3 regions of the Brotonthovivens ammoniilytica genome follow, and region 1 is predicted to be linked to each of the others. Evidence: predicted binding sites of a transcription regulator. Region 1 holds the regulator's gene; each other region holds the start of a gene.

Region 1 (10,187 bases):
TCGTAATATCCACCATAAACTGATCCATACAGATTCTTCCGCAGATTGGCGCTCTCTGCCCGTGAATCAGAACGCTTCCTATATTCGACAGGCTTCTTGCATACCCATCTCCATATCCTACTGGAATGGTTGCAATTACAGACTTATGTTTCACCTCATAAGTTCCACCATAACTGATAATTCTTCCAGGCTCCAGTTCTTTTATATGAATCACATGGCTCTTTAATGCAAGAACCGGTTTTAAATCAATTTTTTCTTTCTGCACTTCATCAGAAGGCCATAAGCCGTAAAGAATAATTCCGGCCCGGACAAAATCCAGATTTGCCTCAGGGAAATCAATAATTCCGGCGCTGTTAGATGCATGAAGAACCGGTATGATAACGTTTCTTTCTTTTAACATGGCATCCATTTTTTTATATTCTGAGAATTGAAATCTGGTAAAAGATTTATCTTTTTCATCGGCCTTGGAAAAATGCGTAAACATACCCTCAAGTAGTATATGCGGAAGCTTCCCAATCTGTGCAATCTCATCTGCTGCTTCTTTTGTAATCTGATATCCGATTCTGCTCATACCGGTATCCAGTTTTATATGAACCCGCACATCCCGGCCCGCAAAAGACGCAGCTTTTGAAAGCTCCTGTGCCATCTCCATAGAAAATACCGTGGGACGTATATCGTGCTCTATCATCAGCGGATACTGCTCCGGGAAAGTATAGCCAAGTACAAGAACAGGCTTTTTTAACTGGTGGTTTCTTAGAATCTGCGCTTCATCAACAGTTGCAACTGCATACCCCCAGATCTCATCCATGTGCTCCATCAGCTGTGCCAGAGGAACCGCCCCATGTCCATAGGCATCCATCTTTATAACAGCAGTAATTTTTGTACCGGGCTTTAAATTTTTTTTAATTTCCCTCAAATTATGTTCAAACATATCCAGATCAATTCTGGCATATACACGTTTATAATGTTTCATTTTCTTTGATTCCTTCTTTCAACACCAGACTGACCCCTTCAGTTAAATCCGAAGCAAGCAGTCCATATTCCCCTTTCTCCGATTTTTTCAAATCCCCGGACAGTCCATGAATATAAACCCCCAGAGGGGCAGCAATCCGCGGCGGACAGCCCTGAGCTGCCAGCGCGGCTATCACTCCTGTAAGTACGTCACCGGATCCTGCCACAGCCATACCGGAGTTCCCGCTCTGATTCAAATAGGCCGTACCATCCTTTAAAACCGTAATCGTTCTGACATCCTTTATAACAGTGATGATATGATATGTCTCCGAAAATTTTCTGGCTGTACCCAAAAGATCTTCTTTGATTTCTGCCACAGTCATTCCTGCAAGACGGGACATTTCCCCCAGATGAGGCGTTATAATCAGGTCTGCCCCGGTTGTATTCAATATATCTTTATTTTCTGCCATTAGATTCAAAGCATCCGCATCCACGATACACGTTTTTTCTGTGTACTTCAACACTGTTTCCGTCATTTTTTTTGAAAACACTCCGGTTCCAATTCCTGGTCCCAGTACAATTACATCCGCCCAGTCAAGACAGCTTATTATTTTTTCTGTTTCATCAGCTCTTGTATCATAGGTTGTAAGAACCGCCTCCGGAACCAATGTCTGCATAATTGTCCGGTTTTCCTTGGGAGTAAAAATCCGCACAAGTCCTCCGCCGGCGGCATATGCGGCTCTGGCAGACAGCACGCCGGCTCCTGCCATATCAATGCTTCCTGCCATAATAAGTATTTTACCAAAGGTTCCTTTATTTCCATCCTTCGGGCGCCTTGGCACCATCCTTAAATCTTCCTGCCCTAATGTTTTGACTTTGGGAAAACTTCCCAAAAAACCATAAGTGTCAATTCCAATATCTTTCACAGCCAGCCGTCCTGTATACTGTGCCCCCGGATAGAGAATCTGACCGATTTTTGCAAATCCAAAGGTAACCGTAACATCTGCCCGGAAAGCAGTCCCCATGATCTGCCCATTATCAGCATTGATACCGGAAGGGATATCCACCGCCATTTTAACCCCCGTCATCTGGTTTAACTGCAAAATCAGCTCATAATAACGTCCTTCCAGATTGCGTGCAAGACCAATACCAAAGAGACTGTCAATTACAAGATCGTAAGATTCTTTGGGCAGTTCAGAAACAATCGGTATCTTATACTTTTTTACAATGCCAATCTGCCGCCTGGTCTCCTCCGTGGCTTTCTCCTCCGAACCATAAAACAAAATACAGACATCATATCCTTTTAAATACAATAATCTTGCAATGGCAAATCCATCTCCTCCATTGTTTCCGCTTCCGCAGACAACCAGGCATGTTTGAAATTCCAGTTTGATGTTCTCAAGTTCCTCTATAACACTTAACGCCGCACGCTCCATTAACACAGCTGACAAAACGCCGAAATACTCAATAGTCCCTGTATCGCAGGCCTTCATTTCCCTGCTGTTTAATAAATATTTCATACCATTCCCTCTCAGACGATTTTCGAAAAATTCTTATCTATACAATAAACGCTCTGCCAGAAAAAGGCAAAGCGTTTTTGTGCTTCGTTGTTGTTTATGAAAATAGAAACAAATATTTTTATACTCTGTTCCGTCTGCTGACAATATTGTAGGACAGCTGCATCAAGCTGTCAGAAAGATGAACATTTTCTACAACCACATCCTCCGGAAGCTCCAGGTCCAGATGGGCAAAGTTCCAGATTGCCGAAATCCCAAGTTCCACAAGACGGTCTGCACAGGCTTCCGCCTTTTCTTTAGGCATTGTAAGAGCCGCAATGTCTACTCTGTGGTTTTTAACAAACTCCTCTAGCTCATCCATCATATGTATTTCAATCCCCCGAACGGATAAACCCGCCAGCGCCGGATTGATATCAAATAAACCGGTGATCACAAATCCCCGTTTCTCAAATTTCACATAGTTAGCAAGAGCCTGCCCAAGATTTCCTGCGCCTACTACAATAATATTATGCTGACAGTCAAGTCCCAGAATTTTTCCAATTTCTTCGTACAGATATTTTACGTTATATCCATATCCCTGCTGTCCGAATCCTCCAAAATTGTTCAGATCCTGTCTGATCTGTGACGCTGTCACCTTCATTCTGCTGCTGAGTTCATTGGACGAAATCCGCTCCACACCGGCGTCAATTAACTCACCAAGATAGCGGTAATAGCGCGGCATTCTCCGGATCACTGCCTGCGATATTGTTTTCTGCAACGTTATTTCCTCCCTTATCTGAAAGTCTGTTCCCACTCGTTATACTTTTCTTGTTTCAGATGATTGTATTATAAAGTGTTTTTTATTTATTGTCAATTTTTTATCAATCCAGAAATAGTCTGTATTCATTCCATTTTTGACAGATCAGAAAGAAAAATTCCACACAAAAAATCACTGACAGGCTTATTCCTGTTCAGACAGTCTTTCCCAGTTTTCATAGCATTCATTCAGTTTCAGCTCTAATTCGTCCCGCTTTTTCTGGAGTTCTCCAAGCTTTGCTGAATTGGAAGCATTGGCAGGATCACAGAATGCTTCATCTATATCAGCAATCTGCTGCTCCAGGATTTCGATCTGTTCTTCTAGTTTTTTTATTTCGTTTTCCCTTTTTCTTATGCGGGCCTGCTCCTCCTTTTGCTGCTTCCAGTCTGTTTTTCCGGTGGATTCTCCGCTTTGTGCTGCCGCTGTGCCGGTATCTTCTTTTAGATATACCTGTTCTAGCGTCTCTTTCTTTTCCAGATAGTAATCATAATTTCCAATATAATTAATCACCATTTTTCCGGTAAGATTTAAAATCCGGGTAGCTGTTTTGTTTATAAAATAACGATCATGAGACACAAACAATACCGTGCCTTCATACTGGTTTAACGCAGATTCTAAAATTTCCTTGGAAGTAATATCCAGATGGTTGGTAGGCTCATCTAAAATCAAAAAATTTGCTTCAGACAGCATCAGCTTTGCCAGGGATACCCGCCCCCGCTCACCACCGCTTAAATCCAAGATCCGCTTATAAACATCATCTCCGGTAAATAAAAAAGCTGCCAAAAGGGTCCGGATCCTCGTCTCTGTGAGCTTGGGATACGCATCTGAAATCTCAGAAAATACCGTTTTATCCATATGAAGTACCTGATGTTCCTGATCATAATATCCAACTTTTACTCTAGAACCCAGTTTAAACTCACCGGCATCTGCAGATACCATACCATTCAAAATCTTTAAAATGGTTGTTTTTCCAGTTCCGTTCTGTCCAATCAGCGCCACACGCTCCCCGCGTTTGATCTCAAAATCAATATCAGAAAACAGCTCTGCTCCGTCATAGGATTTTGCCAGTCCCGCAACTGTCAGCACATCATTGCCGCTGATAATTTCAGGGGTCAAAGAGAGATTCATTTCCGTATGCTCCTCTTTTGGACGTTCCAGCACTTCTATTTTTTCCAGCTGTTTTTCCCTGCTTTCCGCCCGTTTTACAAATTTTTCCCGGTTATAGGATTTCAGTTTTGCAATCACTTCTTCCTGATGCTTAATTTCCCGCTGCTGATTCATGTATGCTTTTAGCTGTGCATCCCGCACCTGCTGCTTTTTTTGTGCATACGCACTGTAATTCCCCTGAAAAACCATGGACTGATGCATACTGATTTCCACTACCTTTGTAACAATCCGGTCCAGAAAATACCGGTCATGAGCTACAATTACAACAGCGCCCTTATAGTTCATCAAAAAAGATTCCAGCCAGGTAATAGACCCAATGTCCAGATGATTGGTAGGCTCATCCAGAAGAATGATATCAGGCTTTGTTACCAGAAGCTTTGCCAGTGATACACGGGTTTTCTGCCCTCCGGAAAGCTCATCCATATGTTTTGTAAATTCTTCCTCTGCAAATCCAAGACCTTTTAAAACTCCGGATACTTCGCTCTGATATGCATACCCATCCAAAGCCTCAAATTCATGAAGCACTTTATGGTAAGCTTCCATATGTTCTTCCAGCTCCCGGCCCTTGAAATGATTCATGGCCTCTTCCATTTCCCTGATTTTTGCCTCCAGAGAAATTACATACTGTTTTCCTTCCAGCACTTCTTCATATATGGTCCTGTCACCGGAAATATCCTGATGCTGAGCCAGGTAACCGATGGTTTTCCCTTTTGCCAGAATTACGCTGCCGCCGTCGGCGGACATTTCGTTCATAATAATTTTTAAAAGTGTGGATTTTCCGGCGCCATTCACACCTACGATTGCCGCCTTTCCATATTCTTCAATTCCAAATGAAACATTTTTCAAAACATCTTCCACACCAAAAGATTTACAAATGTTTTGACAGGATAATATCATACTTGTCCCCCTAAATCAGAATGTGCTCTGGCAGACAGACAGGAAGCTCTAAAGCAGATGCTTTAGAGCCTGTTTTATACATTTTTATAATAATGCTTCTAATTTTGTACGGATTGCTTTTATAAAGTCCAGACTGTTTAATACTGTTGGATGTTCAATTTCCGTAATCAAAGCAAGATCCTTTGTCATACTGCCGCTCTCAATAGTATCTATGCAGGCCTGTTCTAGTTTATCTGCAAAAGCGCTTAACTCTTTAAGATTGTCAAGCTCCCCTCGTTTTCTAAGGGCTCCCGTCCAGGCAAAAATAGTTGCTACCGAGTTTGTAGATGTTTCTTCACCTTTTAGGTGTTTATAATAATGCCGCTGTACGGTTCCGTGAGCAGCTTCATATTCATAAACTCCGGATGGAGATACTAATACAGAAGTCATCATAGCCAGAGAACCGAATGCCGAGGAAATCATATCACTCATAACATCACCGTCATAGTTTTTACATGCCCAGATATAACCGCCTTCTGACTTCATCACACGGGCAACTGCATCATCAATCAGCGTATAGAAATATTCAATACCTGCCGCTTTGAATTTTTCATCATATTCTTTATCATAAATTTCCTGGAAAATATCTTTAAATGTATGATCGTATTTTTTGGAAATGGTATCTTTCGTTGCAAACCACAGATCCTGTTTTGTATCTAACGCATAATTAAAACAGCTTCTTGCAAAGCTTTCAATGGAATTGCAGAGATTGTGCTGTCCCTGAATAATACCTGCTCCAGTAAAATCATGGATTAGTTCTCTCGTCTCAGTTCCATCTTCCGCTGTATAAACCAATTCTGCTTTTCCTGCGCCCGGAATTTTCATTTCGGAAGCTTTATACACATCACCATATGCGTGACGGGCAATGGTAATTGGTTTCTTCCAGTTTTTTACACAGGGCTCAATCCCTTTTACTTTAATAGGCGCACGGAAAACTGTCCCGTCTAAAATAGCACGAATGGTACCATTTGGGCTTTTCCACATTTCCTTCAGATCATATTCGTCCATACGTGCAGCGTTTGGTGTAATGGTAGCACATTTTACAGCAACTCCGTATTTTAAAGTTGCATTTGCAGAATCAAAGGTTACCTGATCATCAGTCTGATTTCTGCATTCCAGTCCAAGGTCATAATATTCTGTCTTTAAATCAATAAATGGATGTAACAGTTCATCTTTAATATACTGCCAGAGAATTCTTGTCATTTCATCTCCGTCCATCTCCACCAGTGGTGTTGTCATTTTAATTTTGTCCATTTGAAAATATCCTCCTTATTGTCCTTCTGTTTTTGCAATATTTTCCCATCCGTAATACTCAATATTTTTCATTGTATTCATGATGTGGTTATTTGCCAGGCGCTGCGCTTTTTCTTCATTATGTTCTTTGATGGCTTCTACAATGGCCCCATGCTCCGCAGTAGATTTTACAGAACGCTCCTGAGATGTCAGAGATATTTTACGCACACTTTGTACATAATGATGATAATCATGCAGCAGATTTGCCAGTATTTTACTGCCACAGGCCTCATACAGCTTCTCATGGAATTTGTTATCCAGCTCAAACACCTGCTTTCCATGACCTCTTTTTGCGTGAAAATCTGTCAGATAAATAATTTCCTCAAGCTCAGCAATCAGATCAGGTGCAGCATTTTTTGCTGCCCTTCTGGCGCAAAGCCCCTCCAGCATAGAGCGGATCTCATAAATATCGTAAATATCCTGGGGAGTAAATCCCACTACCTTTGCCCCTTTGTTGGGAATCATGGATACCAGTCCCTCAAGCTCCAGCTGGCGCAGAGCTTCTCTCACCGGTGTCCGGCTGACGCCGTATTCTTCTCCCAGCGCCTTTTCTTTCAATTCTTCATCTTTTTTATATTTTCCGGAAAGAATATCCTCCTGAAGCTGGTTAAAAACTCTGGCACTCAAAGAATATTTATCCTCATTCATGAAAAATCCCTCCCCTATTTATAACACGTAGTTTAGTTTCTGACAACATCTGGTTATTTCCGAAACCAGTTCATCATCTGTCAGAACAGTGACACGTCCGTCATCATACTGCTGATCCACCCAGTCTTTTACCAGATGAACCAATTTCGAATTTTTATCCACCTGACGATTTTTCTCCAGCCGGTAATAAGAATTAATCCAGTGGGCAATCCCCGCCAGCCCGGATGTATTTGATACGGATACCAGCGCCGGACGTTTTAAAAATTTCTCAGTATCAAAAATATTATAGATCTCTTCATTTTTCAAAAGTCCGTCCGCATGAATACCGGCCCTTGTTACATTAAAGTTCTTTCCCGCAAAAGGAGTTCTGCTGGGGAGAGTATAATCTAATTCTTTCTCATAATACTCCGCCAGTTCCGTAATCACAGTTGTATCCATACCGTCTAAAGTTCCCCGGAGCTGTGCATATTCAAATACCATAGCTTCCAGAGGCGTATTGCCGGTTCTCTCCCCGATTCCAAACAAAGAACAGTTAATTCCGCTGGCTCCATACAGCCATGCTGTAGTGGAATTGGAAACAGCTTTATAAAAATCATTGTGTCCGTGCCACTCAATCAGCTCTGATGGAACTCCCGCATGGGTAGTAAGACCGTAAATAATCCCCTGAACACTTCTGGGGATTACTGCTCCCGGATAATTAACGCCATATCCCATGGTATCACAGGCCCTGATTTTAATTGGAATTTTATATTCATCCATCAGCTTCATCAGTTCCAGACAGAAAGGAATTACAAATCCATAAATATCCGATCTTGTAATATCCTCCAGATGACACCTTGGGCTGACTCCGGTCTCCAGACATTCCCGAATCACACTCAGATAATGATTTAAAGCCTCCCGGCGGGTCATCTTCATCTTATAGAAAATGTGATAATCCGAACAGCTTACAAGAATACCTGTTTCCCGAAGACCGATTTCTTTTACCAGCTCAAAATCTTTTTTGCTGGCACGAATCCAGCTGGTGATCTCCGGAAACTTATATCCCATCTCCATGCATTTATATACGGCATCTCTGTCCTTTTTACTGTATAAGAAAAATTCACTCTGCCGGATAATCCCTTTTGGTCCTCCAAGTTTGTGCAGATAATCATATATCTTTACAATCTGATCTGTGGTATAAGGTGCTCTCGACTGCTGTCCGTCTCTGAAGGTAGTATCTGTAATCCAGATCTCATCCGGCATATTATGAGGTACAATTCTGTCGTTAAAAGCAATTTTCGGAATTTCTTCATATGGAAATAAATTCCGGAATGTGTTTGGTTCTTCCACATCTGCCAGCTGATAAAAATGTTCTTCCAGCTGCAGAAGATTATTATGCTTGTTCATAACGACTTTTCTCATTTTACAACTCTCCTAACCTTGAAACTTTTGTATATTTGTATACAATTATACATGTATATTTTTCCATGTCAATCTCTGAAAAAATTTTTTATAAAAAATAGAAACACTGACAAGCAGCCTACATAATATGAACTGTAAAGAAAATTTAATGGAGGCTCAAATATGAGTGATTTAGCTGCTACAAACTGTGGATGTGACTGTGGAGATAACAATGGATGCGGTAACCTTATATGGTTATTCCTGATTCTGTCCTGCTGCGGCGGAAACAATGGTTCCTTCTTCAATGGTTCAGGCTGTGACAACATCCTTCCATTGCTGCTGATTCTTTGCTGCTGTGGTGGAAACGGCGGTTCTTTCTGCTAATCTTTGCTTTACACCTTTGTGTAACCAAAGCAGGGGCGGTGCAAAACGCACCGCCCCATTTTTAGGTCTGCTTTTCATAAAAACTAAAACATCCGGCAGATAAAAAAATCTGCCGGAAAAAAATTACAGCCCTGCACCTATCCTGTCTTGCAATCTGTGCAAAGCTTACATCTGCTTTCTGTCTGAAATCTGTTTTACTTTCTTCTCTCTCTGGCGCTGCCACTGCATCTCCTTTAGCCGCTCCTGTTCTTCTTTCTTTTTCATACACGCTTCATCTATCATATAAACACTGTCACCGTCCTGGATCAGTCTTCTCATATTTAAACTATCTCTCCTGCTGTATTCTATTTAATATATGCCGGGCACAGTAAACTGTCATAATTGCAGAAACATTACATAAACATATAAAAAAAGACAGGTTATAAAACTTTATGAATGAAACAACTGAAAAACCATTGCTGGATACACTGATCGAAAGCCGAGAACTTCAGATCATGAAAACAATGGTTCCATATATGTGCGAAGAACAGCAAAAGAAAATTTCCATGATTATTAAACTTATCGAATTACAAAAAACGGTGTCACTGTTTAATTCTGATAACTCAGCATACACGCAGGAACTTCATGCCTGTGCCGCAGTTTCTGAATCCGAACGTGTTTCCATGATGCTGTCAGCAATCCGGTCATACTGCACCGAAAAAGAACAGGAAACCATAGATACACTGCTTAGTTTCTTCGAAATGTCAAATTCCTATGAATCATTTTTTACATAGAGCATATTCTGAAACTATAAGATCATTTTCTTTTAATTTTTAATATGGAAAGGTAATTTATGAGCAATAATATTTTTCAAAATCCGGCCTTTAGCAATCTTTCTCCTGAAAAGCTGCAGTTTCTGATGGAATTCCAAAACATGCAGAAACCTTCTTCCATGAAAGATGCCGCACCTTTTTTCATGCAGTCCATGAAACAGGCCCAGACCAAGGGCATTCAATTCTCCAACGAAGAATCTTCACTTTTAATTGAAATTTTAAAACAGAATATGTCTCCGGAAGAACAAAAAAAAGCAGATATGATTATGCGCATGATGCAGATGAGACGGTAAAACTCCCGTA
Region 2 (10,187 bases), on a different contig from region 1:
CGCCGCAGGAGCGCTATGATGAATGAACTGCAAAAGGCCGGATTTTAGAGAGATTCTTTAAAGATATGCCGGCAGATTTAAGCCGGATTCTTTTTTGGATAATAGGTCTTGCATTATCTTTTCATTGTGATATACTGTTGGTAGATTAAAAGGATACCTTTGGTATACCAAAAAAATAAAACACAACATTCACATGATATATTTCAGAAAGGATAAGCTATGAGCGATAAGGTTTCAATCTCGAATATGGACTTTCTGGCAGCCACCAATGTAGATGGGCTTGATGCGGCTGTAGGAAGCCTGAAGCTGTTAAAGAAGTCTGTTGGAACGAAAAAGAAAGAAAAAGATGAGATTCGTAAAGTGAAAACCTGCTGCCGTGCCTGTATTGCAAACTGCGGTGTGATTGCAACTGTGAAAAACGGCCGGGTGATTAAACTAGAAGGCAATCCGGAAGACCGTATGAGTAAAGGCCGTATGTGTGCCAAAGGCCTGTCAGGCATTCAGGCTCTGTACCATCCAAATCGGAATAAATATCCCATGATGCGGGTGGGCAAAAGAGGTGAAAACAAATGGCGCCGGATTTCCTGGGAGAAAGCCATTGATATTATTGCAAGAAAACTGGTGGAAACAAAAGAAAAATACGGTGCGGAAACAGTATTTTGTTCCACCGGAGGAGGCGGCAACCCGGAGATCTGGAGTATTGCGCGTTTCTGCAATATCTTCGGTACTCCCAACTGGTTCGAACCGGGCTGCGCTCAGTGCTATCTGCCCCGTGTACTTGCCTATACCATGATGTACGGCGGCGTGGATCCAAGTATTGCGGATTCCAATGCTCTGGAAATATATGATACAGAAAATACGCCTATTCAGTCTTTGGTGCTCTGGGGTACGGATCCGTCCTATTCCTGTCCTGCCAGCGGCGGAGGAGCAGTGGCAGATCTCCGGGCAAAAGGTGTAAAGACTGTTGTAATTGATCCGAGACTGACACCGGATGCGGCAAAGGCTGACGTTTGGCTTCCAATCCGTCCGGGAACTGATGTTGCACTGATGCTTGCCTGGATCCGCTATATTATGGAGCACAAACTTTATGATGAAGAGTTTGTGATGAAATGGACCAATCTGCCCTATCTGGTGGATGCAGAAAGCAAAATGCTTCTGCGCGCAGAAAAAAGTGAGGATCCAAATATTCCGGATACATTTATGGTGTGGGACGCAAAAACAAATGCTCCGAAACCTCTGACCTATCCCTGGGATGATTCCCTGGATCCTGTGCTGGACGGATGTTTTGAGGCTGATGGAAAAGTATACAAAACAGGTTTTAGAATGCTCTGGGAGCAGGCAGAACAGTATACACTGGAGTATGCAGGGGATATCTGTGAGCTGGACCCGGAAAAGATAAAAGAGGCTATTTTAGTTTACGCGGAAAACACACCAGGCGGTATTGCCCTTGGAGTAAGTACTGATCAGACGCCAAACTCTGTGCAGGCAGCTATGTCCACAGCTGTTTTAGATCTTTTGATGGGCAATGTAGAACGCCCGGGCTCTCTGCTTCAGAGATTTCAAACAAGCGGAGTTTTTGATATGCCAAACTATCCGGTTCCCATTGCGGCGGACCGTCTCCCGGATGAACAGTTAAAGAAACGTCTGGGGGGAATTGAACATAAGGGGCTGCACATCTGGTATGCGGGCCATATTACAAGTATTTTTGATGCGGTTTTAACGGGAAAACCCTATAAGCCCAGAGTATGGATTGACCGTTCCGGAAATAAACTAGCGGCTGTGGCGGATAGTCAGAAGGTAAAAAAAGTCATTGATGAGCTGGACTTCATTGTACATATGTATATGTATCCAACCTCATTTTCCGCTTATGCAGATATTCTGCTGCCAACGGAAGAGTGGTTAGAGACCAATATGATTGTGGAGACCTGCAATACTCTCTGTGCCCGCCAGCAGGTAACTCATTTGTGGGAAACTATGGATGAGACGCTGATCTGGTCAAAGATTGCTAAGCGATGCGGAGAACTGGGAGATGAAGGCTGTAAGAAAGCTTTTGATGCGGAATATATGGGAAAAGATCTGCCTTACTGGGATAATGTAACAGATTTGTGGGATCATTTTCTGGGCCGTATAGGACTTACCTTTGAGGATTTAAAGAAGCAGACCCCTTATGAATATATGCCGAAAGATGAATGGAAAGATTATTATGTTTATAAAAAAGAGGATCCGGAGACGAAGCTTCCTCAGGGATTTGCCACACCTTCTAAAAAATGTGAGATTTACCTGGAAAGCATGATTACTCTGGGGCGCACCGGAAAGCCCTTCAGCAAATGTGAACTGCCTCCGGCATCCAAAGACTATGAGCCCCTTCCTTATTATCTGGAACCGGCGGAAAGTCCCAGAAATGATTCCAGGGAAGCCAAAGAGTTCCCTCTGGTGCTTACCAGCGGAAGGGTTCCTTTTTATCATCACGGTACACTGCGCAACATTCCGTGGCTGCGTGAAATCTATCCGGTGCCGGAGCTGTGGATGTATCCCGATGATGCGAAAAAGTATGGCCTGGAAGACGGCGGCTGGGCATGGATTGAATCGAAACGGGGAAAAATCCGGGCCGTGGTGGCCGTGACAGAAGGAATCAAACCGGGAGTCGTTTATATGGAGCGGTTTTGGAATCCGGAAAATCTCCAGAGCAAGACTCACGGATGGACAGAGATGAATGTCAATATGCTGACCCGTGCATCCGCGCCATTTAATGATGTAGTGGGAACTTATACCCTTCGTGGATTTTTGGTAAAAGTCTATCCGGCAGAAGGCGCACCGGAAGGTATCTGGAAAAATCCTCAGGACTTTAGCTCCTGGCTTGCGAAACCAAGTGACCCCACAGAGGAGGTAACAGTATGAAACAGTACGCATTTGTAGTAGAATTAGATAGATGTATCGGATGCAAAGGCTGTCAGGTGGCCTGTAAGATGGAAAACGGAACGGACCTTGGTTCTGACAGAACAAAGGTCCGCCAGGTTGGCCCTGTGGGAAAATATCCGAATCTTGAAATGTATTTTCTCCCAACTATGTGCCAGCAGTGTGAAAATCCGGTCTGTGTCCGGGTCTGCCCCAGCGGCGCGGTATATAAAAGCAAAGAGGACGGCGTAGTCCGGATTGATACTATGAAATGTATTGGGTGTCACAGCTGTAATCAAGAATGTCCGTATCACACAAATACATTCAGCGAGATGCGCAGAACCATGGATAAATGCACCCTGTGTTCTGAGGCCAGAGAGAAGGGTGAGGAGCCGGCCTGTGTCAGAAACTGTTCCGGAAGGGCGCTGCATTATGGTGACATTAATGATCCGGAAAGTGAAGTATCGAAGTTATTAAAGGAGGCAGGAGAGGAGCACGTATTCCGTCTTCATGATTACGGCAACGGGCCATCTACAAGATACATTTTGAAGCATGCCAAGTGGCAGGATATTCTGCCCCAGGAAATAGATGAAGTATCCTTTGGAAAAGGAGGCAGAAAATATTATGAACATGAGTAGAAAAGCTGAGTTTAAACAGCTGATGATCAATCGGCGGAATCTGTATCATCTGTTTTCCAGGTTTTTTCAGAAGGAAATAGATGAGGCGTTTTTTGAGGGACTTAAAAATATTGTATTTCCTTCTGACCGGAAAGAAAATGAACTTACAGAGTTCAGAGACGCGCTGCTTCGTTTAAATGAATATTTTGAATACGACGCAGGGGAAACGCTGGATGATCTGGCTGCGGATTATGCAAAAACTTTTTTAGGAGCAGGAAGCGCCCAGGGAGCTGCGGCATTTCCTTATGAATCCGTTTATACCAGTCCAAAGCATGTAATGATGCAGGATGCCTGGAATCAGGTATGCGAAATATATGAATATAAAGGCATTGAAAGAAACGAGGAATCAGAAGGACTGCTGGAGGACCATATTGCTGTAGAACTGGACTTTATGGCATTTCTCTGTGATGAAACCAGCCAGTATACGGAAACATTAGCCGGACTAGAAGAGCAGCGGGAATTTTTAAATAAGCATTTATTAAACTGGGCTCCGGAATTTTGTCTGGATATTAAATATCATGCAGATACGGAATTTTACCGGATGGTAGGACAGCTGACCACAGGATTTTTGCAGCTGGACAGCTTTATTTTAGATAAAATGATTGTGGAGAGGAAAGCCAGAACTATTGTTTCTAAAAGCTTTCGTCTCAGCAGACAGGGTATGAATGATATTTTAAAGGAACTGCAGAAAGAGTATCATATCTATGGTCCAAAACATGTGCCGGACCGGGGAATGTGGGAGACAAATGGGCTGATCCGTTATGAGGAAGTATCCACAGTAGAAGAGATTGTTACGGACAGACAGTCAGACTTTTCTCCAAAAGAAGTGATTTACCCTGTTTCTCAGACTATCTTTAAATTCGATGAAAACAATTGTGTGGAGACTGTTACCAAGGATCCAAAAGGAATTATTATCTTTATGCGTCCTTGTGATATCAACGGTTTGAAACGTCTGGACAATATGTTTCTTGCAAATGGCGGTTTAAGTGATATTTACTATAAAAGAATGCGGGATAAAGTAAAAATCTTTATGATGGAATGTGAGAAAAGCTGGGATAACTGTTACTGTGTTTCTATGGGAACTAATAAAACGGAAAATTACAGTGTGGCCTGCAGACTTAATGAGGATGAAATCTATCTGGAAGTGAAAGATGCAGAATTTATCGACTATTTTGAAGATGAGATGGAATCCGGCTATAAACCGTTATTTATTGAAGAGAATCAAAGAAAAGTCTGCGTTCCGGATATTAAAGACGCAAAAATGCTCCGGAAGATTTTTGAACTGGATTTCTGGAAGGATTATAATGAAGACTGTATTTCCTGCGGGGGATGCAACACCGTCTGCCCTACCTGCAGCTGTTTTGATACGGTAGATTACCTGAATCAGGAAAACAGCCGGAAAGGAGAGAGAAGACGGCTCTGGTCTTCCTGTATGCTGCCTGACTTTTCCAAAACAGCCGGAGGCAATATTGCAAGAAAAACACCGGATCAGATGATGCGTTTTAAAACCATGCATAAAGTATATGACTATAATGCGCGCTTTGGGGGCAATGAGCATATGTGCGTGGGATGCGGAAGATGCATTCAGCGGTGTATGCAGGATATTTCTTTTGCGGATACCATCAACAAATTAAGTGCTGAAGTAGATAAATTGAAGGTAAAAAAGACGGAGGGAAACAAGAATGGAAAATAATGTTCTGGTTCCAAAACCACATAGAATTTTGAGTATGCTAAAGCATACTGCTACAGAGTGTACCTTTCGGGTTGCCTGTGACACAGAGCCGGGGTTTGGACAGTTTTTTATGCTGTCCCTGCCTAAAGTAGGAGAGGCTCCGATTTCCGCCAGCGGAAAAGGACCCGGATATGTGGAATTTACCATTCGTAATGTGGGGCTTTTAACACAGGCAATTTTTGATCTGGTTCCGGGAAATTCCATTTTCCTTCGGGGCCCTTACGGAAATCAGTTTCCGGTAAAGCGTTTTGAGAATAAAGATCTTCTGATTATCTGCGGCGGTACCGGTATGGCACCGGTTATGACAATGATCAATCATTTTTATGATCACCCGGAAGTCTGTAAATCCGTGAACATTATTTCCGGATTTAAAAATGAAGAAGCGGTACTGTTCCGGGATGAAATCGCAAAATTTAAAGAGCGCTTTCATATGATCTGTACCCTTGATAATGAACAGGTGGAAGGGTTTGAAACCGGTATGGTAACTGCTCATATTAATAAAATTCCCATTAAATCTTTTGATGATTATAATATTGTTATTGTGGGCCCGCCGGTTATGATGCATTTTGCAGCCTTGGAATGTGTAAAATGCGGCGCCAAAGAGTCTAAGATCTGGGTATCCTTTGAGCGGAAAATGTGCTGCGGTGTGGGTAAATGCGGGCACTGTAAGATTAATGATACCTATGTCTGCCTGGACGGTCCGGTGTTTAACTACAGCGATGCAAAAGATAAATTGATGGATTAGAGAGTTTTTTTCATATCTTTTGTTAGAAACGTCAGTGCAATCCATTTATTTTATAGAAGTCCTCCGTATTTCAGAAATGAAGTGCGGGGGATTTTGCTGTTATCAACGGGAAGCAGCAGCTGTATGGAAGAAGGTTTTAAAATGCTGAAATTGTATCTATAAAAAAACAATAAAATTTTTGGGACGGAAATGTCAAAAAAATAACAATATGGAAAGAAAATGTGAAAAAATGAAGTTGCCAAAAAGTAAGTAAGAGATGAAAAAAACAGTACATTACACTTCGGTTAGTATTGCAAAATAAATCGTTTTATGCTAAAATAACAGCAATCAGAAAAAATGAACTGATGTTTTGAAAGGCAAAATGATTAGATCATAAATTTTATTTTTTCGACAGACGGCAAAATCGTGAGAGAAAGAATAAAATTTTATTTTTTTGAAGATATTGTTAAAAAAATAACATAATAAAGATGCCGGAGAACCTGTTAAAAAAATATCAATTATGCTGTAAAAGTGTCCATTTTTTAGACAAAACAACAAAAGTCCAAAAGTTGCATTATTAATCACTGAGTGCTAAAATTATCTCAATCTAGCGTTACTTTAGAAGACCAACTAGAGGGATATTTTTAATTAAAAAAGGAGAGTAAGAAAATGGCAAAAAAAGTTGTATTAGCAGGCGCTTGCCGTACTGCAATCGGTAAAATGGGCGGACAGTTTGGAAATACACCTGCAGTTGAATTAGGTGCGATTGTTATTAAAGAAGCATTAAACAGAGCTGGTGTTAAACCGGAAATGGTTGATGAAGTAATGATGGGCTGTGTTATCCAGGCTGCTCAGGGTCAGAACGTTGCCCGCCAGGCTTCCATTAAAGCTGGTGTTCCGGATGAAGTTCCTGCATTTACACTGAATGTAGTGTGCGGCTCCGGTCTGAAATGTGTAAACGAAGCAGCAAACATGATTATGGCAGGACAGGCAGATATCGTTGTTGCCGGCGGTATGGAGAACATGTCAATGGCTCCATATGCTCTGAAACAGGCGCGTTTCGGATACAGAATGAACAATGCAACTGCAATTGATACAATGGTAAATGATGCATTATGGGATGCATTTAACAATTATCATATGATGATTACAGCTGAAAATATCTGTGATCAGTGGGGACTTACCCGTGAAGAATTAGACGAGTTTGCAGCAGCTTCTCAGCAGAAAGCAGTAGCAGCTCAGAAAGCCGGAAGATTTAAAAATGAGATCGTACCGGTTCCTGTTAAAAAGAAAAAAGAAGTTGTTATGGTTGACACAGACGAAGGTCCTCGTGACGGCTGTACAGCAGAATCTCTTGGCAAATTAAAATGCTGCTCCGGTAAGGAAGGCGGTATGGTTACAGCCGGCAACGCATCCGGTATTAACGATGGTGCGGCTGCAATCGTTGTTATGAGTGAAGAAAAAGCAAAAGAACTTGGTGTTAAACCAATGGCTACATTTGTTGCAGGGGCCCTTGGCGGATGCGATCCTAAGATCATGGGTATCGGACCTGTTCCGGCAACAAAGAAAGCAATGAAAATTGCTGGTTTAACAGTTGATGATATGGATATTATTGAAGCAAACGAAGCTTTCGCTGCTCAGTCTGTAGCAGTTGGCAAAGAACTTGGCTTTGACTTATCCAAATTAAATCCAAATGGAGGCGCAATCGCACTGGGACATCCGGTAGGAGCTTCCGGATGCCGTATCCTTGTTACATTACTGCATGAACTGCAGCAGAGCCCGGATGCAAAACTGGGTCTTGCAACATTATGTATCGGCGGTGGCATGGGTTGCGCTACAATCGTTAAAAAAGAAGAATACTAAGAGCTGATCTTAATTCTTCCGCGGTTACTGGCTAATCTATGAACCCTGATTGTTTGGGTATAACAGTCGGAGTATTTCATATTTAGTATATATTTCATTTCAAGGAGGATGTATCATGAAAGTTGGTATTATTGGAGCTGGTACAATGGGCTCTGGTATCGCTCAGGCTTTTGCCCAGACAGAAGGGTATGAAGTTTATTTATGCGATATTAATGATGAATTCGCAGCAAACGGCAAGAATAAAATTGCCAAAGGCTTCGAAAAAAGAATCGCTAAAGGCAAAATGGAACAGGCTGCAGCTGATGCTATTTTAGCAAAAATCACAACTGGAACAAAGGATATTTGTACAGATGCTGATTTAGTTGTGGAAGCAGCACTGGAAGTTATGGAAGTTAAAAAACAGACTTTCAAAGAACTTCAGGATATTGTTCCGGCTGACTGTATTTTTGCAACAAATACTTCTTCTCTTTCTATTACTGAAGTCGGCGCAGGACTTGACAGACCGGTAATCGGTATGCATTTCTTTAATCCGGCGCCTGTAATGAAATTGGTTGAGGTTATTCAGGGTGCAAATACACCGGATGAACTGAGAGATAAAGTTATCGAGATTTCCAAAGCTATCGGTAAGACACCAGTTCAGGTTAACGAAGCAGCTGGTTTCGTTGTAAACAGAATCTTAGTTCCGATGATTAACGAAGGTATCTGTGTACTCGAAGCAGGCGTTGCAAGCGTAGAAGATATTGATGCTGCTATGAAATTAGGAGCAAACCATCCAATGGGACCTCTTCAGTTAGGTGATTATATTGGTCTGGATATCTGCCTTGCGATCATGGAAGTTATCTTTGCTGAAACAGGCGATCCAAAATACCGCCCGGCTCCATTATTAAGAAAAATGGTTCGTGCAGGACATCTTGGATGCAAAACAGGCAAAGGTTTCTACGATTACAGCAAATAATTAATGGATTTTAATTAATTAGTATCGGAAAAGCAAACATTGAAGTCAGATTTATCGGGCATGTGCATTTCGCTACACATGCCCAAGGCTTTTCCGCGCTAATCATGAAGATGGAGGAAAATAGAATGGATTTCGCGTTAAGCAAAAAACATGAAATGGCGAGAACTCTTTTCAGAGATTTTGCAGAAGCAGAAGTAAAACCTCTTGCACAGGAGGTTGACGAAACAGAACAGTTTCCAGTAGAAACAGTAGAAAAAATGGCTAAAGCAGGATTCCTTGGTATTCCAATTCCGAAGGAATACGGCGGACAGGGCTGTGACATTCTTACATATGCTATGTGTGTAGAAGAATTATCAAAAGTTTGCGGTACAACAGGTGTTATTGTTTCTGCACATACATCTCTTTGCTGTGACCCGATCTTAACATATGGTACAGAAGAGCAGAAACAGAAATATCTTCCTGACCTTGCAGCCGGCAGAAAACTCGGTGCTTTCGGTTTAACAGAGCCGGGCGCTGGTACAGACGCTCAGGGACAGCAGACAAAAGCTGTTTTAGATGGTGACGAATGGGTACTGAATGGTTCCAAATGCTTCATCACAAACGGAAAATATGCTGACGTTTATATTGTAATTGCTGTTACAGGAACAGTAGAAAAACGCGGCAGAAAACAGAAAGAAATTTCCGCATTTATCGTAGAAAAAGGTACACCAGGATTTACATTTGGTACAAAAGAGAAGAAAATGGGTATCCGTGGTTCTGCTACCTATGAATTAATCTTCCAGGATTGCCGTATTCCAAAAGAAAACTTACTGGGACAGAAGGGTAAAGGATTTGGTATCGCTATGCATACTCTGGATGGCGGACGTGTTGGTATTGCTGCTCAGGCACTTGGTCTTGGCGAAGGCGCTTTGGAAGCAACAATTGCATACGTAAAAGAAAGAAAACAGTTCGGAAGAACAATCGGACAGTTCCAGAATACTCAGTTCCAGCTTGCTGATATGTCTACAAAGATGCAGGCAGCACAGCTTCTGGTTTACAGAGCAGCAAGAGCAAAAGATACTCAGAAATCTTATGGCTTTGAAGCAGCTCAGGCAAAACTTTATGCAGCAGAAGCAGCTATGGAAGTTACAACAAAAGCTGTTCAGTTACATGGTGGTTATGGTTTCATCAGAGAATATGATGTTGAACGTATGATGCGTGATGCTAAGATCACAGAGATCTATGAAGGTACATCTGAAGTTCAGCGTATGGTAATCTCAGCAAATATTTTGAAGTAAATCAGGAGGCAATCTTTATGAAGATAGTAGTATGTGTAAAACAGGTACCTGATACAGCAGGCGG
Region 3 (10,187 bases), 360 kb from region 1:
GCGGTAATCCGTCATATGACAGAAGATCTGAATATGAATGTGGAAGTGATCGGCTGTCCCATTATCCGGGAAGAAGACGGTCTGGCAAAAAGCTCCAGGAATACATATCTTTCCAAAGAGGAACGCCGGGGAGCATTGATTTTGAGCAAATCTATTTTTATGGGACAAAAGCTGGTAAAAGAGGGAATGACCGATGCCGGGGAACTGGTGGAGAAAATGAAGGCAGTAATTGAAACAGAGCCCCTTGCCCGAATTGATTATGTGAAAGCGGTAGACGGCCTTACCATGCAGCAGGTGGATACCATAAAAGCGCCTGTGCTGGTTGCCATAGCCGTTTATATCGGAAAAACTAGACTGATTGATAATTTTATTGTAGAGTAAGAAAGAAGGAAATATTATGACAATACAGATGCTGAAAAGCAAAATTCATCGTGCCACAGTGATGCAAGCGGAGCTTGATTATGTGGGAAGTATTACGGTGGATGAGGATTTGCTGGACGCTTCAGGAATATTAGAATATGAAAAAGTTCAGATTGTTGATATCAATAATGGAAACCGGTTTGAGACTTATACCATTGCCGGGGAGCGTGGAAGCGGAATGATCTGCCTGAATGGAGCGGCTGCCCGTTGTGTCAGCGTAAATGACAAAATTATCATTATGTCATATGCAGATGTAACGCCCCAGGAGGCAGAAGAGCTGACGCCCCAGGTTGTGTTTGTCAATGATGACAACAGCATTGCCAGAATCACAAATTATGAAAAACACGGAAAACTGTTTGATGTCATGAAATCGGACCTGAAATAAGGAGTAATCATGTTAAAAGGAAAGACTGTAGTAATCGGTGTAACCGGAGGCGTTGCCGCCTATAAAATGCCAAATCTGGCCAGTATGCTTGTAAAAATGCACGCGGAAGTCCATGTCATTATGACTAAAAATGCGGTGAACTTTATCAATCCCATTGCCTTTGAATCTCTTACAAATACAAAGTGTCTGGTGGATACCTTTGACCGGAATTTTCAGTTCCATGTGGCTCATGTGAGCCTGGCCAAGAAGGCTGATGTGATGCTGATTGCCCCTGCAACGGCAAATGTAATCGGGAAACTGGCCCACGGCATTGCGGATGATATGCTGACAACTACAGCCATGGCCTGTAAAGCTCCCATGCTGATTGCCCCTGCCATGAATACCAATATGTATGAAAATCCTATTCTTCAGGATAATTTAAAGATCCTTAAGTCTTACGGAAAGAAAATAATTGAGCCTGCCAGCGGCATGCTTGCCTGCCAGGATGTGGGAAAAGGAAAAATGCCGGAGCCCTCAGAGCTTCTCTGGCATATTTTAAAGGAAATTGCCTGTACAAAAGATCTGACAGGAAAAAAGGTACTGGTAAGCGCCGGGCCCACTAGAGAAGCTATTGATCCGGTGCGGTATATTACCAATCATTCCACCGGCAAGATGGGGTATGCCATTGCTGAAAATGCCATGTTACGAGGCGCTGATGTAACCCTTGTAACAGGACCATGCAGTATTGCGCCGCCGCCCTTTGTGGAGGTTGTTCCGGTAGTGACAGCACAGGAAATGTTTGATGCGGTAACCGGACGGGCCAAAGAGCAGGATATTCTGATTCTGACAGCGGCTGTAGCAGACTACAGACCTGCAGAGACTGCAGATGAAAAAATCAAGAAAAAAGACGGAGACATGTCCATTGCCCTGACTAGAACAAAGGATATCATCGGAACTCTTGGGGAGCACAAATCACACCGGCAGTTTTTGTGCGGATTTTCCATGGAGACTCAGAATATGCTGGAAAACTCCAGAAAAAAACTAAAGAAAAAACATCTAGATATGATTGTGGCCAATAATTTAAAAGTAGAGGGAGCCGGATTTGGCACGGATACCAATGTAGTCACACTGATTACAAATGATGAGGTGAAAGAGCTTCCGATTATGAGCAAAAAAGAAGCTGCCAAAGCAATTCTTGATTATATTTTGGGGAACTTGCAGAGCTTTCCGGTGTAAAGCTGCGTTCCATTCAGATGTATGAACAGAAAGTAAATGATATAGACAGGGCCAAGGCAGGGACTGTTTATAAGCTTTCGAGAGTGTTAGGATGTACAGTAGAAGATTTGCTTGAGAATCCGGAACTTTAGAATACGGAACTTTAGAATACAGGGAGCTGTCATTGAGAAATCAGTGATCAGCTCCCTGTTTCTTAAGGAGGAATTATCCGGCTGTATTTCATACTGCGTTTATTTAGCAGGGTTTATCAAAAGCAGGATTCAGAGCATAGAAGTTGTTGGAGTCTAGGTGATCCTGAACGATCCGCAAAGATTCGCCAAATCTCTGGAAGTGTACGATTTCACGTTCCCGGAGGAATTTAATAGGTTCACATACTTCCGGATCTTTGACAAGTCTTAAAATATTATCGTAAGTGGTGCGGGCTTTTTGTTCTGCCGCCATATCTTCCATTAAATCTGTAATAGGATCCCCTACAGACTGGAACTGGTTGGCAGTAAAAGGCACGCCGCCGGCAGCCTGAGGCCAGATGCCAAGGGTGTGGTCGGCATAATATTTATCAAAACCACTTGTTTTTACTTCTTCCACATTGATGCCATCGGTTAACTGATGGACAATGGCGCCTACAATTTCCAGATGAGCAAGTTCCTCTGTTCCTACATCGTTGAGCACGCCGCATACTTCTTTGTATGGCATTGCAAATTTCTGGGAAAGATAACGCATAGAAGCGCCCATTTCGCCGTTTGGACCGCCATACTGGGAAATGATAATTTGAGCAATCTGAGGATTGGTCTGAGTAATATTTACAGGATACTGAAGTCTTTTTTCGTAATTCCACATACTTTAATAATACCCCCTTTCCCAAGGCCATGCTGTTGTAGACCATTTCCAGATGTCGGCATGTTCGCTGGTGCCGTCAACCAGCAGAGGCATATATTTTTCCTGATATTCTTTCAGGGCCTTTTTGCGGCATGGAATCAGCTCCTTCATATATTCAAGAGCTTCCGCATCGTCTGGATGGGTGTCAAGATAGAGCGTCAGATCATTGATGGAAAAGCTCACCTGATTAATATAGTCAAATAATTTTTTACGTTCAGCATTCATTATCTGCCACCTCTCTTTCCACAGAATGGCAGATCCAGTTCTGCAAAAATAGTTCCCTGACAGAGCGCTTTTGCAGGATCATATATTTTCTGAAATTTCTGCCATGGAACATAAGCCATACCAATGGGAAATTCTTTTTCCCCATGGGGTTTTTGACAGGAATATCTGTTTTCCATTCCGGATGTTCTGGATGATCTTGTCATCCCGGTATTCATGGAAGGAACCGGTCTTGTCATTCCGGAATTCATTGAGTTTCCGGAATTTCGGGTGTAACAGCAATTTCGGTTTGAAGACATGAAATTCTCCTGTTGTTTTTTTATAATATATGTCAGCGGCAGAAAAAAGGTGAGTGATTGGTTTTATTTAAAAACACGCGGAGAAATGATTGACCGATGATATAGATGAGACTACAATTTATTTGCAGACATAGTTAAAAAAATAACAAATTAAAATAAAAGGAGCGTGTTGCACATGAGAGGTTTGCGTACACAGGTATCAGAACTGCGGAAACGTGTTTTTGTAGAGATTGCCAAAATTGCATATGAATCAGAACATGTCAGAGATGATATAGAGGCAATTCCTTATCAGCTTTCTCCTACAGAAGAACCAAAATTCAGGGAAAGCATTTACCGTGAACGGGCAGTTAGTTCTGAGCGGGTGCGGCTTGCCATGGGGCTTTCACTGCGTCCGCAGAATAAACCGGTGCACATTACAAAAGGACTGGCAGAAAGCAGTATTGATGAGATGTATTATGAGCCTCCTTTGATGCAGGTAATTCCCTCTGCCTGCAATGCCTGTGAGGATAATGTTTATGAGGTAAGCAATCTCTGCAGAGAGTGTCTGGCGCATCCCTGCATGGAAGTGTGTCCGAAAGATGCCATTATACATTTGGACGGGCAGGCATATATCCAGCAGGATAAGTGCATTAAATGCGGCAGATGCAAAGCGGCCTGCCCCTTTGATGCTATTGGAAAGAAGGTCCGGCCCTGTGCCAGCGCCTGCGGCGTCAATGCCATTGAATCAGATAAATATAACCGGGCGGTTATTGATAATGGAAAATGCGTTTCCTGCGGAATGTGTATGGTCAGCTGTCCTTTCGGGGCCATTGCTGATAAATCTCAGATTTTTCAGCTGATCAGGTGTATGAAAAACGGCGGTGAGGTGATTGCTGAAATTGCACCTGCCTATGTGGGACAGTTTGGACCGGATGTAACCCCGGATAAAGTAAAAGCAGCGCTGATGGAGCTTGGATTTTCCCAGGTGTATGAAGTGGCTTTAGGAGCTGATATCGGTGCGGTGACAGAAGCACATCAGTATGTTAATCATGTGGTAAATGGAGATCTTCCGTTCTTATTAACATCCTGCTGTCCTTCCTGGGCAATGCTGGCAAAAAAGCAGTTTCCGGAGATGATTGAAAGTGTATCCACAGAGCTGACGCCGATGGTAGCCACTGCCCGGAGTATTAAAAAGGAGCATCCAAATGCAAAGGTAGTATTTATCGGTCCCTGCGCCGCTAAGAAGCTTGAGGCTATGCGGCATACTGTCCGCAGTGATGTAGACTTTGTAATTACCTTTGAGGAGCTGGACGCGATCTTTGAAGCAAGAGGGATTGACCCGGCTAAGGCAGAAAGTCAGGGACGCCTCCATGACGCCACAGGAGCCGGAAGGGGCTATGCTGTTGCCGGCGGAGTAGCACAGGCTATTGAAAAATGTGTGCACGAGTATTATCCCGGAGTGGATGTGAAGATTGAACATGCCGAGGGACTAGATGAATGCAGAAAGATACTGATGCTTGCAAAAGCGGGAAAAAAGAACGGGTGTCTGATTGAAGGCATGGGATGCCCCGGGGGCTGTATTGCCGGGGCCGGTACACTGCTTCCTCTTAATACGGCAAAAAGAGAAATTGCAAGAATCGTACAGGATTCTACCAGGAAGGTTCCCCCAAAAGAGCTGGAAGAAATTGAATTGAAATAAATGAAGTTAAAGTAAATACGGATGAGGAAGAGGAGTTTTCTAAAAAAGGATATGAAGTAATAGCCTGTGTTTGCCTGCTTGCATTTCCTAAAATGCAGTGTGGTATTTAGGTGTGGAGTATCTGATATGAGAACAAAAGAAGTCTCTGTATAAAACAATCTGATAGAAAATATGTCAGATTCGCTTATGCTGGGACTTCTTTTATTGTGATTGAAAACTTGAAATGAGTTTATCAGAGAATGATTGATAATATATAGGTTATCTTTTGTGGTGATGGGATTGCTGTATGTCCGGTGAATGGATTTATTGAGGCAAGTGACTTTACAGAAAAATAGTTGATTACTTTCCGTACCTCTGCATCATCGAGATTAGGAGAGTGTAGAGAACTGCTGGCGGAGCTGGCAGGAAGTGGGAGAATGGGTAGAGGGGATGGAAGTCTCTATAAATATGCATTATAATAGTATTCAGATACATTACTAAAAATACTCAATAATCGTGTTTTTTAGAAGATTATGACAGTTGAATTATCTTAAAAGCAATGATTCTGCTAATTGTTTAGATACTTTATCATCAATGCCAGAGAAACTTACAGAGGTAGCGATTGAAGATATCATTGGAAAAATGCATGTACCATTGAGGTACATGGCTATTATGGAACAGAAGCAGGACAAAGAGCGATAGAGTCATTTTTTCAAGAGAAAGGTATAAAAAGTTGTAACTTATGAAAATTAGAATGTAAGTAATGCTTCTCAAATTGTTGATGATGTGAAACATATTTGGCCCAGACTAAATATTAATGATAATGTCTATACAGTAGTGCGGGAATTTAATATGACAAAAGGTAATGCTTTTCCGGAGGAAATGTTGAGAGAACCTAGTAATTTGTATGTTTGTTAAAAAAAGTGAGATTATAAAAACTGGAATAATATAGAAAAGATTCCAAGTTTGGTGAAGGTTTTGCTTACGTAAAATACGATATAATTTGTGACAACAGTGTTGACACAAATCCGAAAGGCGGTGGATTTTGATGAAAGAGGAGTAAAAATTAAAAATATAGAGATGAAGGTTTTAAATTTAACATATGCTTTAAAGGATAACAGTTGAGAAAAAAATAATTGACATTTATAATGGGGAATACACTGCAATACTTAAAAATAATACGGCTGAGGAGATATAAAAGACTGCTTATGGAAATGAATCAGGCACAAAAAGAAGCGGTTATGCACAATGAGGGGCCTATGATGGTTCTGGCGGGACCAGGTTCCGGCAAAACTTTTACGATTATACAGAGAATCCGATATTTAATTAACCACTATTATGTGAATCCGGGAGATATTCTTGTGATCACTTTTACAAAAGCGGCTGCAAATGAGATGAAAGAACGGTTTCTGCGGCTGATGCAGGGCAGGAAGCTGCCGGTTACCTTTGGAACCTTTCATGCGGTTTATTTTATGATTTTAAAATATGCCTATGGATATAAAGGATCAGATATCATAAAGGAAGACCAGAAGTTTCAGTTTATGAAGCAGTTAGCGGCAAAGATGCGGCTGGACTATGAGGATGAGAATGAGTTTATTTCTTCTGTTCTTGCTGAGATCAGCATGGTGAAAAATTCAGATATTCAGGTGGAGCATTATTATTCCACAAATTGTGCGGAACATATATTCCGCAAGGTTTTTGAGGCATATCAGAAGTTTTTGACCAGCAACCATCTCATTGATTTTGACGATATGCTGGTGTTCTGCAAGGAGCTCTTTGAACAGAGAAAGGATATTCTGGCAGGATGGCAGAAACGGTTTCCATACATATTAATTGATGAGTTCCAGGATATTAATCAGGTGCAGTATGATGTAATTAAAATGCTGGCGGACAAGACAAGGAACCTTTTTATTGTAGGAGATGATGATCAGTCTATTTACCGTTTCCGTGGGGCGAAACCTGAGATTATGATGCATGTGGAACAGGATTTCCCGGATATTAAAAAAGTGACTTTAAATATGAATTACCGCTGTCCCCGGGAGGTGGTTTCTTTATCCCAAAAGCTGATTCAGGTAAATTCTGTCCGTTTTCCAAAAGAGATTACAGCGGCTGCACAGGAGGCCGGCATGATACGGAATCTTTCCTTCGGTTATCAAAAGGATCAGGATCAGTATTTGGCGGAAGAGATGAGGAAGCTTCATAAGAAAGGAATCAGTTATGAGGAAATGGTTGTTTTGTTTCGTACCAATATGCAGCCAAGGCTTCTGATGGAATATCTGATGCGTTACAATATCCCTTTCCGCACCAGAGAGCGTATCCCTAATATTTACGACCACTGGATTGCAAAGGATCTGCTGTGTTATATCAATATTGCTCTTGGCAGCCGGCAGCGAAAAGATTTTCTGCAGATTATGAACAGGCCAAAGCGCTATTTATCCAGAGAAAGTCTGCCGGAAGAGACGGTGGCTTTTGATGTGTGGGAAGACTATTATAAGGAAGCTGACTGGATGGTACAGCGGCTTGAAAAGCTGCAGATGGATTTAAAGGTGATTGAGGGAATGAAGCCTTATTCCGCAGTGAATTATATCCGTAAGGGAATTGATTACGAATCCTATTTACAGGAAATCTCCCAGGTTCGAAAGATAGATTATGAAGAGCTTCTGGAAGTGCTGGATGAGTTACAGCTTGGAGCCAAAAATTTTACTATCTATGAAGCATGGTTTTTGCATATGGAGGATGTGCGCCGGGAATTAAACCAGCAGCAGAAGGAGCAGACAGAGGCCGTGACGCTGTCCACGTTCCATGGTGTGAAGGGATTAGAATACGATTATGTGTTTATTACCGATATCAACGAGGGAATCATTCCGTACCGGAAATCTGTTATGGACGCGGATATCGAGGAGGAACGCCGTCTGTTTTATGTGGGGATGACCCGGGCGAAAAAGGAGCTGACCCTGTGCAGATGCGGGCAGATCAATAACAGAGAGACAGCGCCATCAAGGTTTCTGGAGGAGATTTTTGGGGTGTAATTTATTATTTGAAAATTATTATGGAGGTGGATACTTATGAGAAGAAAGAAAATACTGATTTCTGTCTTTTTAGCAGCTGTAGTAGTTCTTGTATTGCTCATATTCCTGCCTGCAAGGCCTTCTGCCGCATTAAATAAGCTGGAACAAAATCAGGTCACTTCCGCAGATATTTCCTATGCAGAAGGCTATTATACGGTAACGGATGAGGATGATTTAAGACAGCTTGTGGAATTTCTGCAGAGTATGAAATTAAGACCCTGCATTCCAAAAGATTTAGACGGCGGGTTTGGAACGGTCACCATCTGGGAGGAAAGCAGGCAGACAACTATTTTCGTATCGGAAAGCTATATCAAAATTAATCATATGAGTTTTCGTCCGGACAGAAATTATTGTGATGCCCTTAGAAAGATATTTTCAGAATTAGAAGAACACTGTGAAGTTCACAGGCAGTAGCTGATGGCTGGCGCCGGATGTGTTCTGTAGAGAGAAACCCTGTAAGCCATGCCAGCTCAAAAATCTGCCGATTTTCTCGCTGATGGCTGGCGCCATATATGGTCCTAAATATAAAAAGCCCTGCTGAAAAGTAAACTTTTCGCGGGGCTTTTCACATTCAGTTCCATGCATGGCTTACAGGGTTTCAAAGTCTTCTTCGTCCAGGAGTTCGTCGAAGCGGTCGGAGACTATTTCAAATTCGTCGTCGGATTCGATGTTTTCCAGGGAAGGGGTGCCGTTTTCGTCTTCGAAGTAGCGGTAAAGGTATACATCCCCTTCGTCGTTTCGTTCTCCGTTTTCCTGCAGCGGAACAAGGGCGATATAGTTTTGATCCTGCACTTCAAAAATAGTGTAGATTTCGCAGTCTACAGACACATTGTCGTCCAGATCCAGAGTGACAATAATGTCGGCCGGATCCAGAATGTCTTCCTCGATATTCTGGATTTCTTTATTTTTTTTCATAGATAAACCTTCACTTTCCATATAAGATCACGGGTTATATTTTGTATATTCCAAGTATAGGAAAGTTGTGGAAAAAAGTCAATTTATTTTACCTTCAGAAAGTATTGACAAATAAATCACCAATATATATACTTTGAATATCAAAATAAATATAAAAAGAATGATATACAAGTAAAGGAGACACTATTATGTTAGAAAAAATGAAACAGATGATCGCAGACCAGTTAGACATTGACGCAGCAGAGGTTAAATTAGAATCAAACTTTAAAGATGATTTAGAGGCTGATTCTTTAGATTTATTTGAATTAGTAATGGCTTTAGAAGATGAGTATGAAGTGGAAATCCCATCTGAAGAATTAGAATCTATGGCTACAGTAGGTGATATTGTAAATTACCTGAAAGAGCATGGTGTAGAAGAATAATTCAAAAGGATAAAAAAATGAAAACCAGAATTACAGAACTTTTAGGAATTGAACATCCGATTATCCAGGGAGGTATGGCCTGGGCAGCGGAACATCATTTAGCGGCGGCAGTATCCGAAGCAGGCGGTCTTGGACTGATCGGTGCTGCCAGCGCACCGGAGGATGTGATCCGCAGAGAAATCCGGGCAGCAAAAGAGCTGACAGATAAGCCTTTTGGAGTAAATGTCATGCTGCTGAGTCCTTATGCGGATGAAGTAGCAAAAGTAGTTGTAGAAGAAGGCATTAAGGTTGTGACAACCGGGGCCGGAAATCCGGGCAAATACATGGAAATGTGGAAAGCGGCCGGCATTAAGGTGATTCCTGTTGTGGCAAGTGTAGCCCTGGCACGGATGATGGAAAAGGCCGGTGCGGATGCTGTTGTGGCGGAGGGTACAGAGTCCGGCGGCCACATTGGAGCAGCAACTACCATGACTCTTGTTCCCCAGGTTGTGGATGCAGTAACAATTCCGGTGATTGCAGCCGGAGGCATTGCAGACGGAAGAGGCCTTGCGGCGGCTATGATGCTGGGGGCGCAGGCAGTTCAGATTGGTACAAGATTTTGTGTGGCCAATGAATGTATCTGCCATGAAAATTACAAAAAGAAAATTATTAAGGCAAAAGATATCGATTCTACTGTTACAGGACGTTCTCACGGACATCCCATCCGTT

Evidence for each region. Region 1 encodes Rex, which represses fermentation and respiration genes when NADH is low (regulators of the CRP and FNR family bind a similar motif). Its sites were predicted from a motif close to ATTGTTAANTANTTAACAAT; they were not measured.
Region 2: a site for Rex is predicted at 6,491-6,510, ahead of OCV88_RS09830 (acetyl-CoA C-acetyltransferase). Genes of this name have one in related genera too.
Region 3: a site for Rex is predicted at 3,548-3,567, ahead of OCV88_RS03960 (4Fe-4S dicluster domain-containing protein). Genes of this name have one in related genera too.

The regions. Positions count from the first base shown of each region.
Region 1 is NZ_JAOQJQ010000001.1:492,172-502,358, reverse strand. It holds gene alr (alanine racemase) at 1-973, opposite strand, end outside; gene OCV88_RS02270 (NAD(P)H-hydrate dehydratase) at 960-2,471, opposite strand; gene OCV88_RS02265 (redox-sensing transcriptional repressor Rex) at 2,590-3,225, opposite strand; gene OCV88_RS02260 (ABC-F family ATP-binding cassette domain-containing protein) at 3,409-5,328, opposite strand; gene OCV88_RS02255 (NADP-dependent isocitrate dehydrogenase) at 5,413-6,621, opposite strand; gene OCV88_RS02250 (GntR family transcriptional regulator) at 6,637-7,308, opposite strand; gene OCV88_RS02245 (beta/alpha barrel domain-containing protein) at 7,327-8,709, opposite strand; gene OCV88_RS02240 (hypothetical protein) at 8,872-9,072, shown strand; gene OCV88_RS02235 (hypothetical protein) at 9,238-9,390, opposite strand; gene OCV88_RS02230 (hypothetical protein) at 9,504-9,845, shown strand; gene OCV88_RS02225 (hypothetical protein) at 9,905-10,177, shown strand.
Region 2 is NZ_JAOQJQ010000003.1:406,742-416,928, forward strand. It holds gene OCV88_RS09805 (SWIM zinc finger family protein) at 1-48, shown strand, start outside; gene OCV88_RS09810 (molybdopterin-containing oxidoreductase family protein) at 220-2,898, shown strand; gene OCV88_RS09815 (4Fe-4S dicluster domain-containing protein) at 2,895-3,533, shown strand; gene asrA (anaerobic sulfite reductase subunit AsrA) at 3,520-5,265, shown strand; gene asrB (anaerobic sulfite reductase subunit AsrB) at 5,255-6,049, shown strand; gene OCV88_RS09830 (acetyl-CoA C-acetyltransferase) at 6,698-7,891, shown strand; gene OCV88_RS09835 (3-hydroxyacyl-CoA dehydrogenase NAD-binding domain-containing protein) at 8,007-8,846, shown strand; gene OCV88_RS09840 (acyl-CoA dehydrogenase) at 8,972-10,123, shown strand; gene OCV88_RS09845 (electron transfer flavoprotein subunit beta/FixA family protein) at 10,141-10,187, shown strand, end outside.
Region 3 is NZ_JAOQJQ010000001.1:856,550-866,736, reverse strand. It holds gene panC (pantoate--beta-alanine ligase) at 1-381, shown strand, start outside; gene panD (aspartate 1-decarboxylase) at 398-805, shown strand; gene coaBC (bifunctional phosphopantothenoylcysteine decarboxylase/phosphopantothenate--cysteine ligase CoaBC) at 815-2,020, shown strand; gene OCV88_RS03980 (hypothetical protein) at 2,038-2,151, shown strand; gene OCV88_RS03975 (manganese catalase family protein) at 2,255-2,857, opposite strand; gene OCV88_RS03970 (spore coat protein CotJB) at 2,861-3,121, opposite strand; gene OCV88_RS03965 (spore coat associated protein CotJA) at 3,121-3,417, opposite strand; gene OCV88_RS03960 (4Fe-4S dicluster domain-containing protein) at 3,593-5,095, shown strand; gene OCV88_RS03955 (ATP-dependent helicase) at 6,283-8,103, shown strand; gene OCV88_RS03950 (hypothetical protein) at 8,140-8,556, shown strand; gene OCV88_RS03945 (DUF1292 domain-containing protein) at 8,731-9,057, opposite strand; gene acpP (acyl carrier protein) at 9,246-9,479, shown strand; gene fabK (enoyl-[acyl-carrier-protein] reductase FabK) at 9,497-10,187, shown strand, end outside.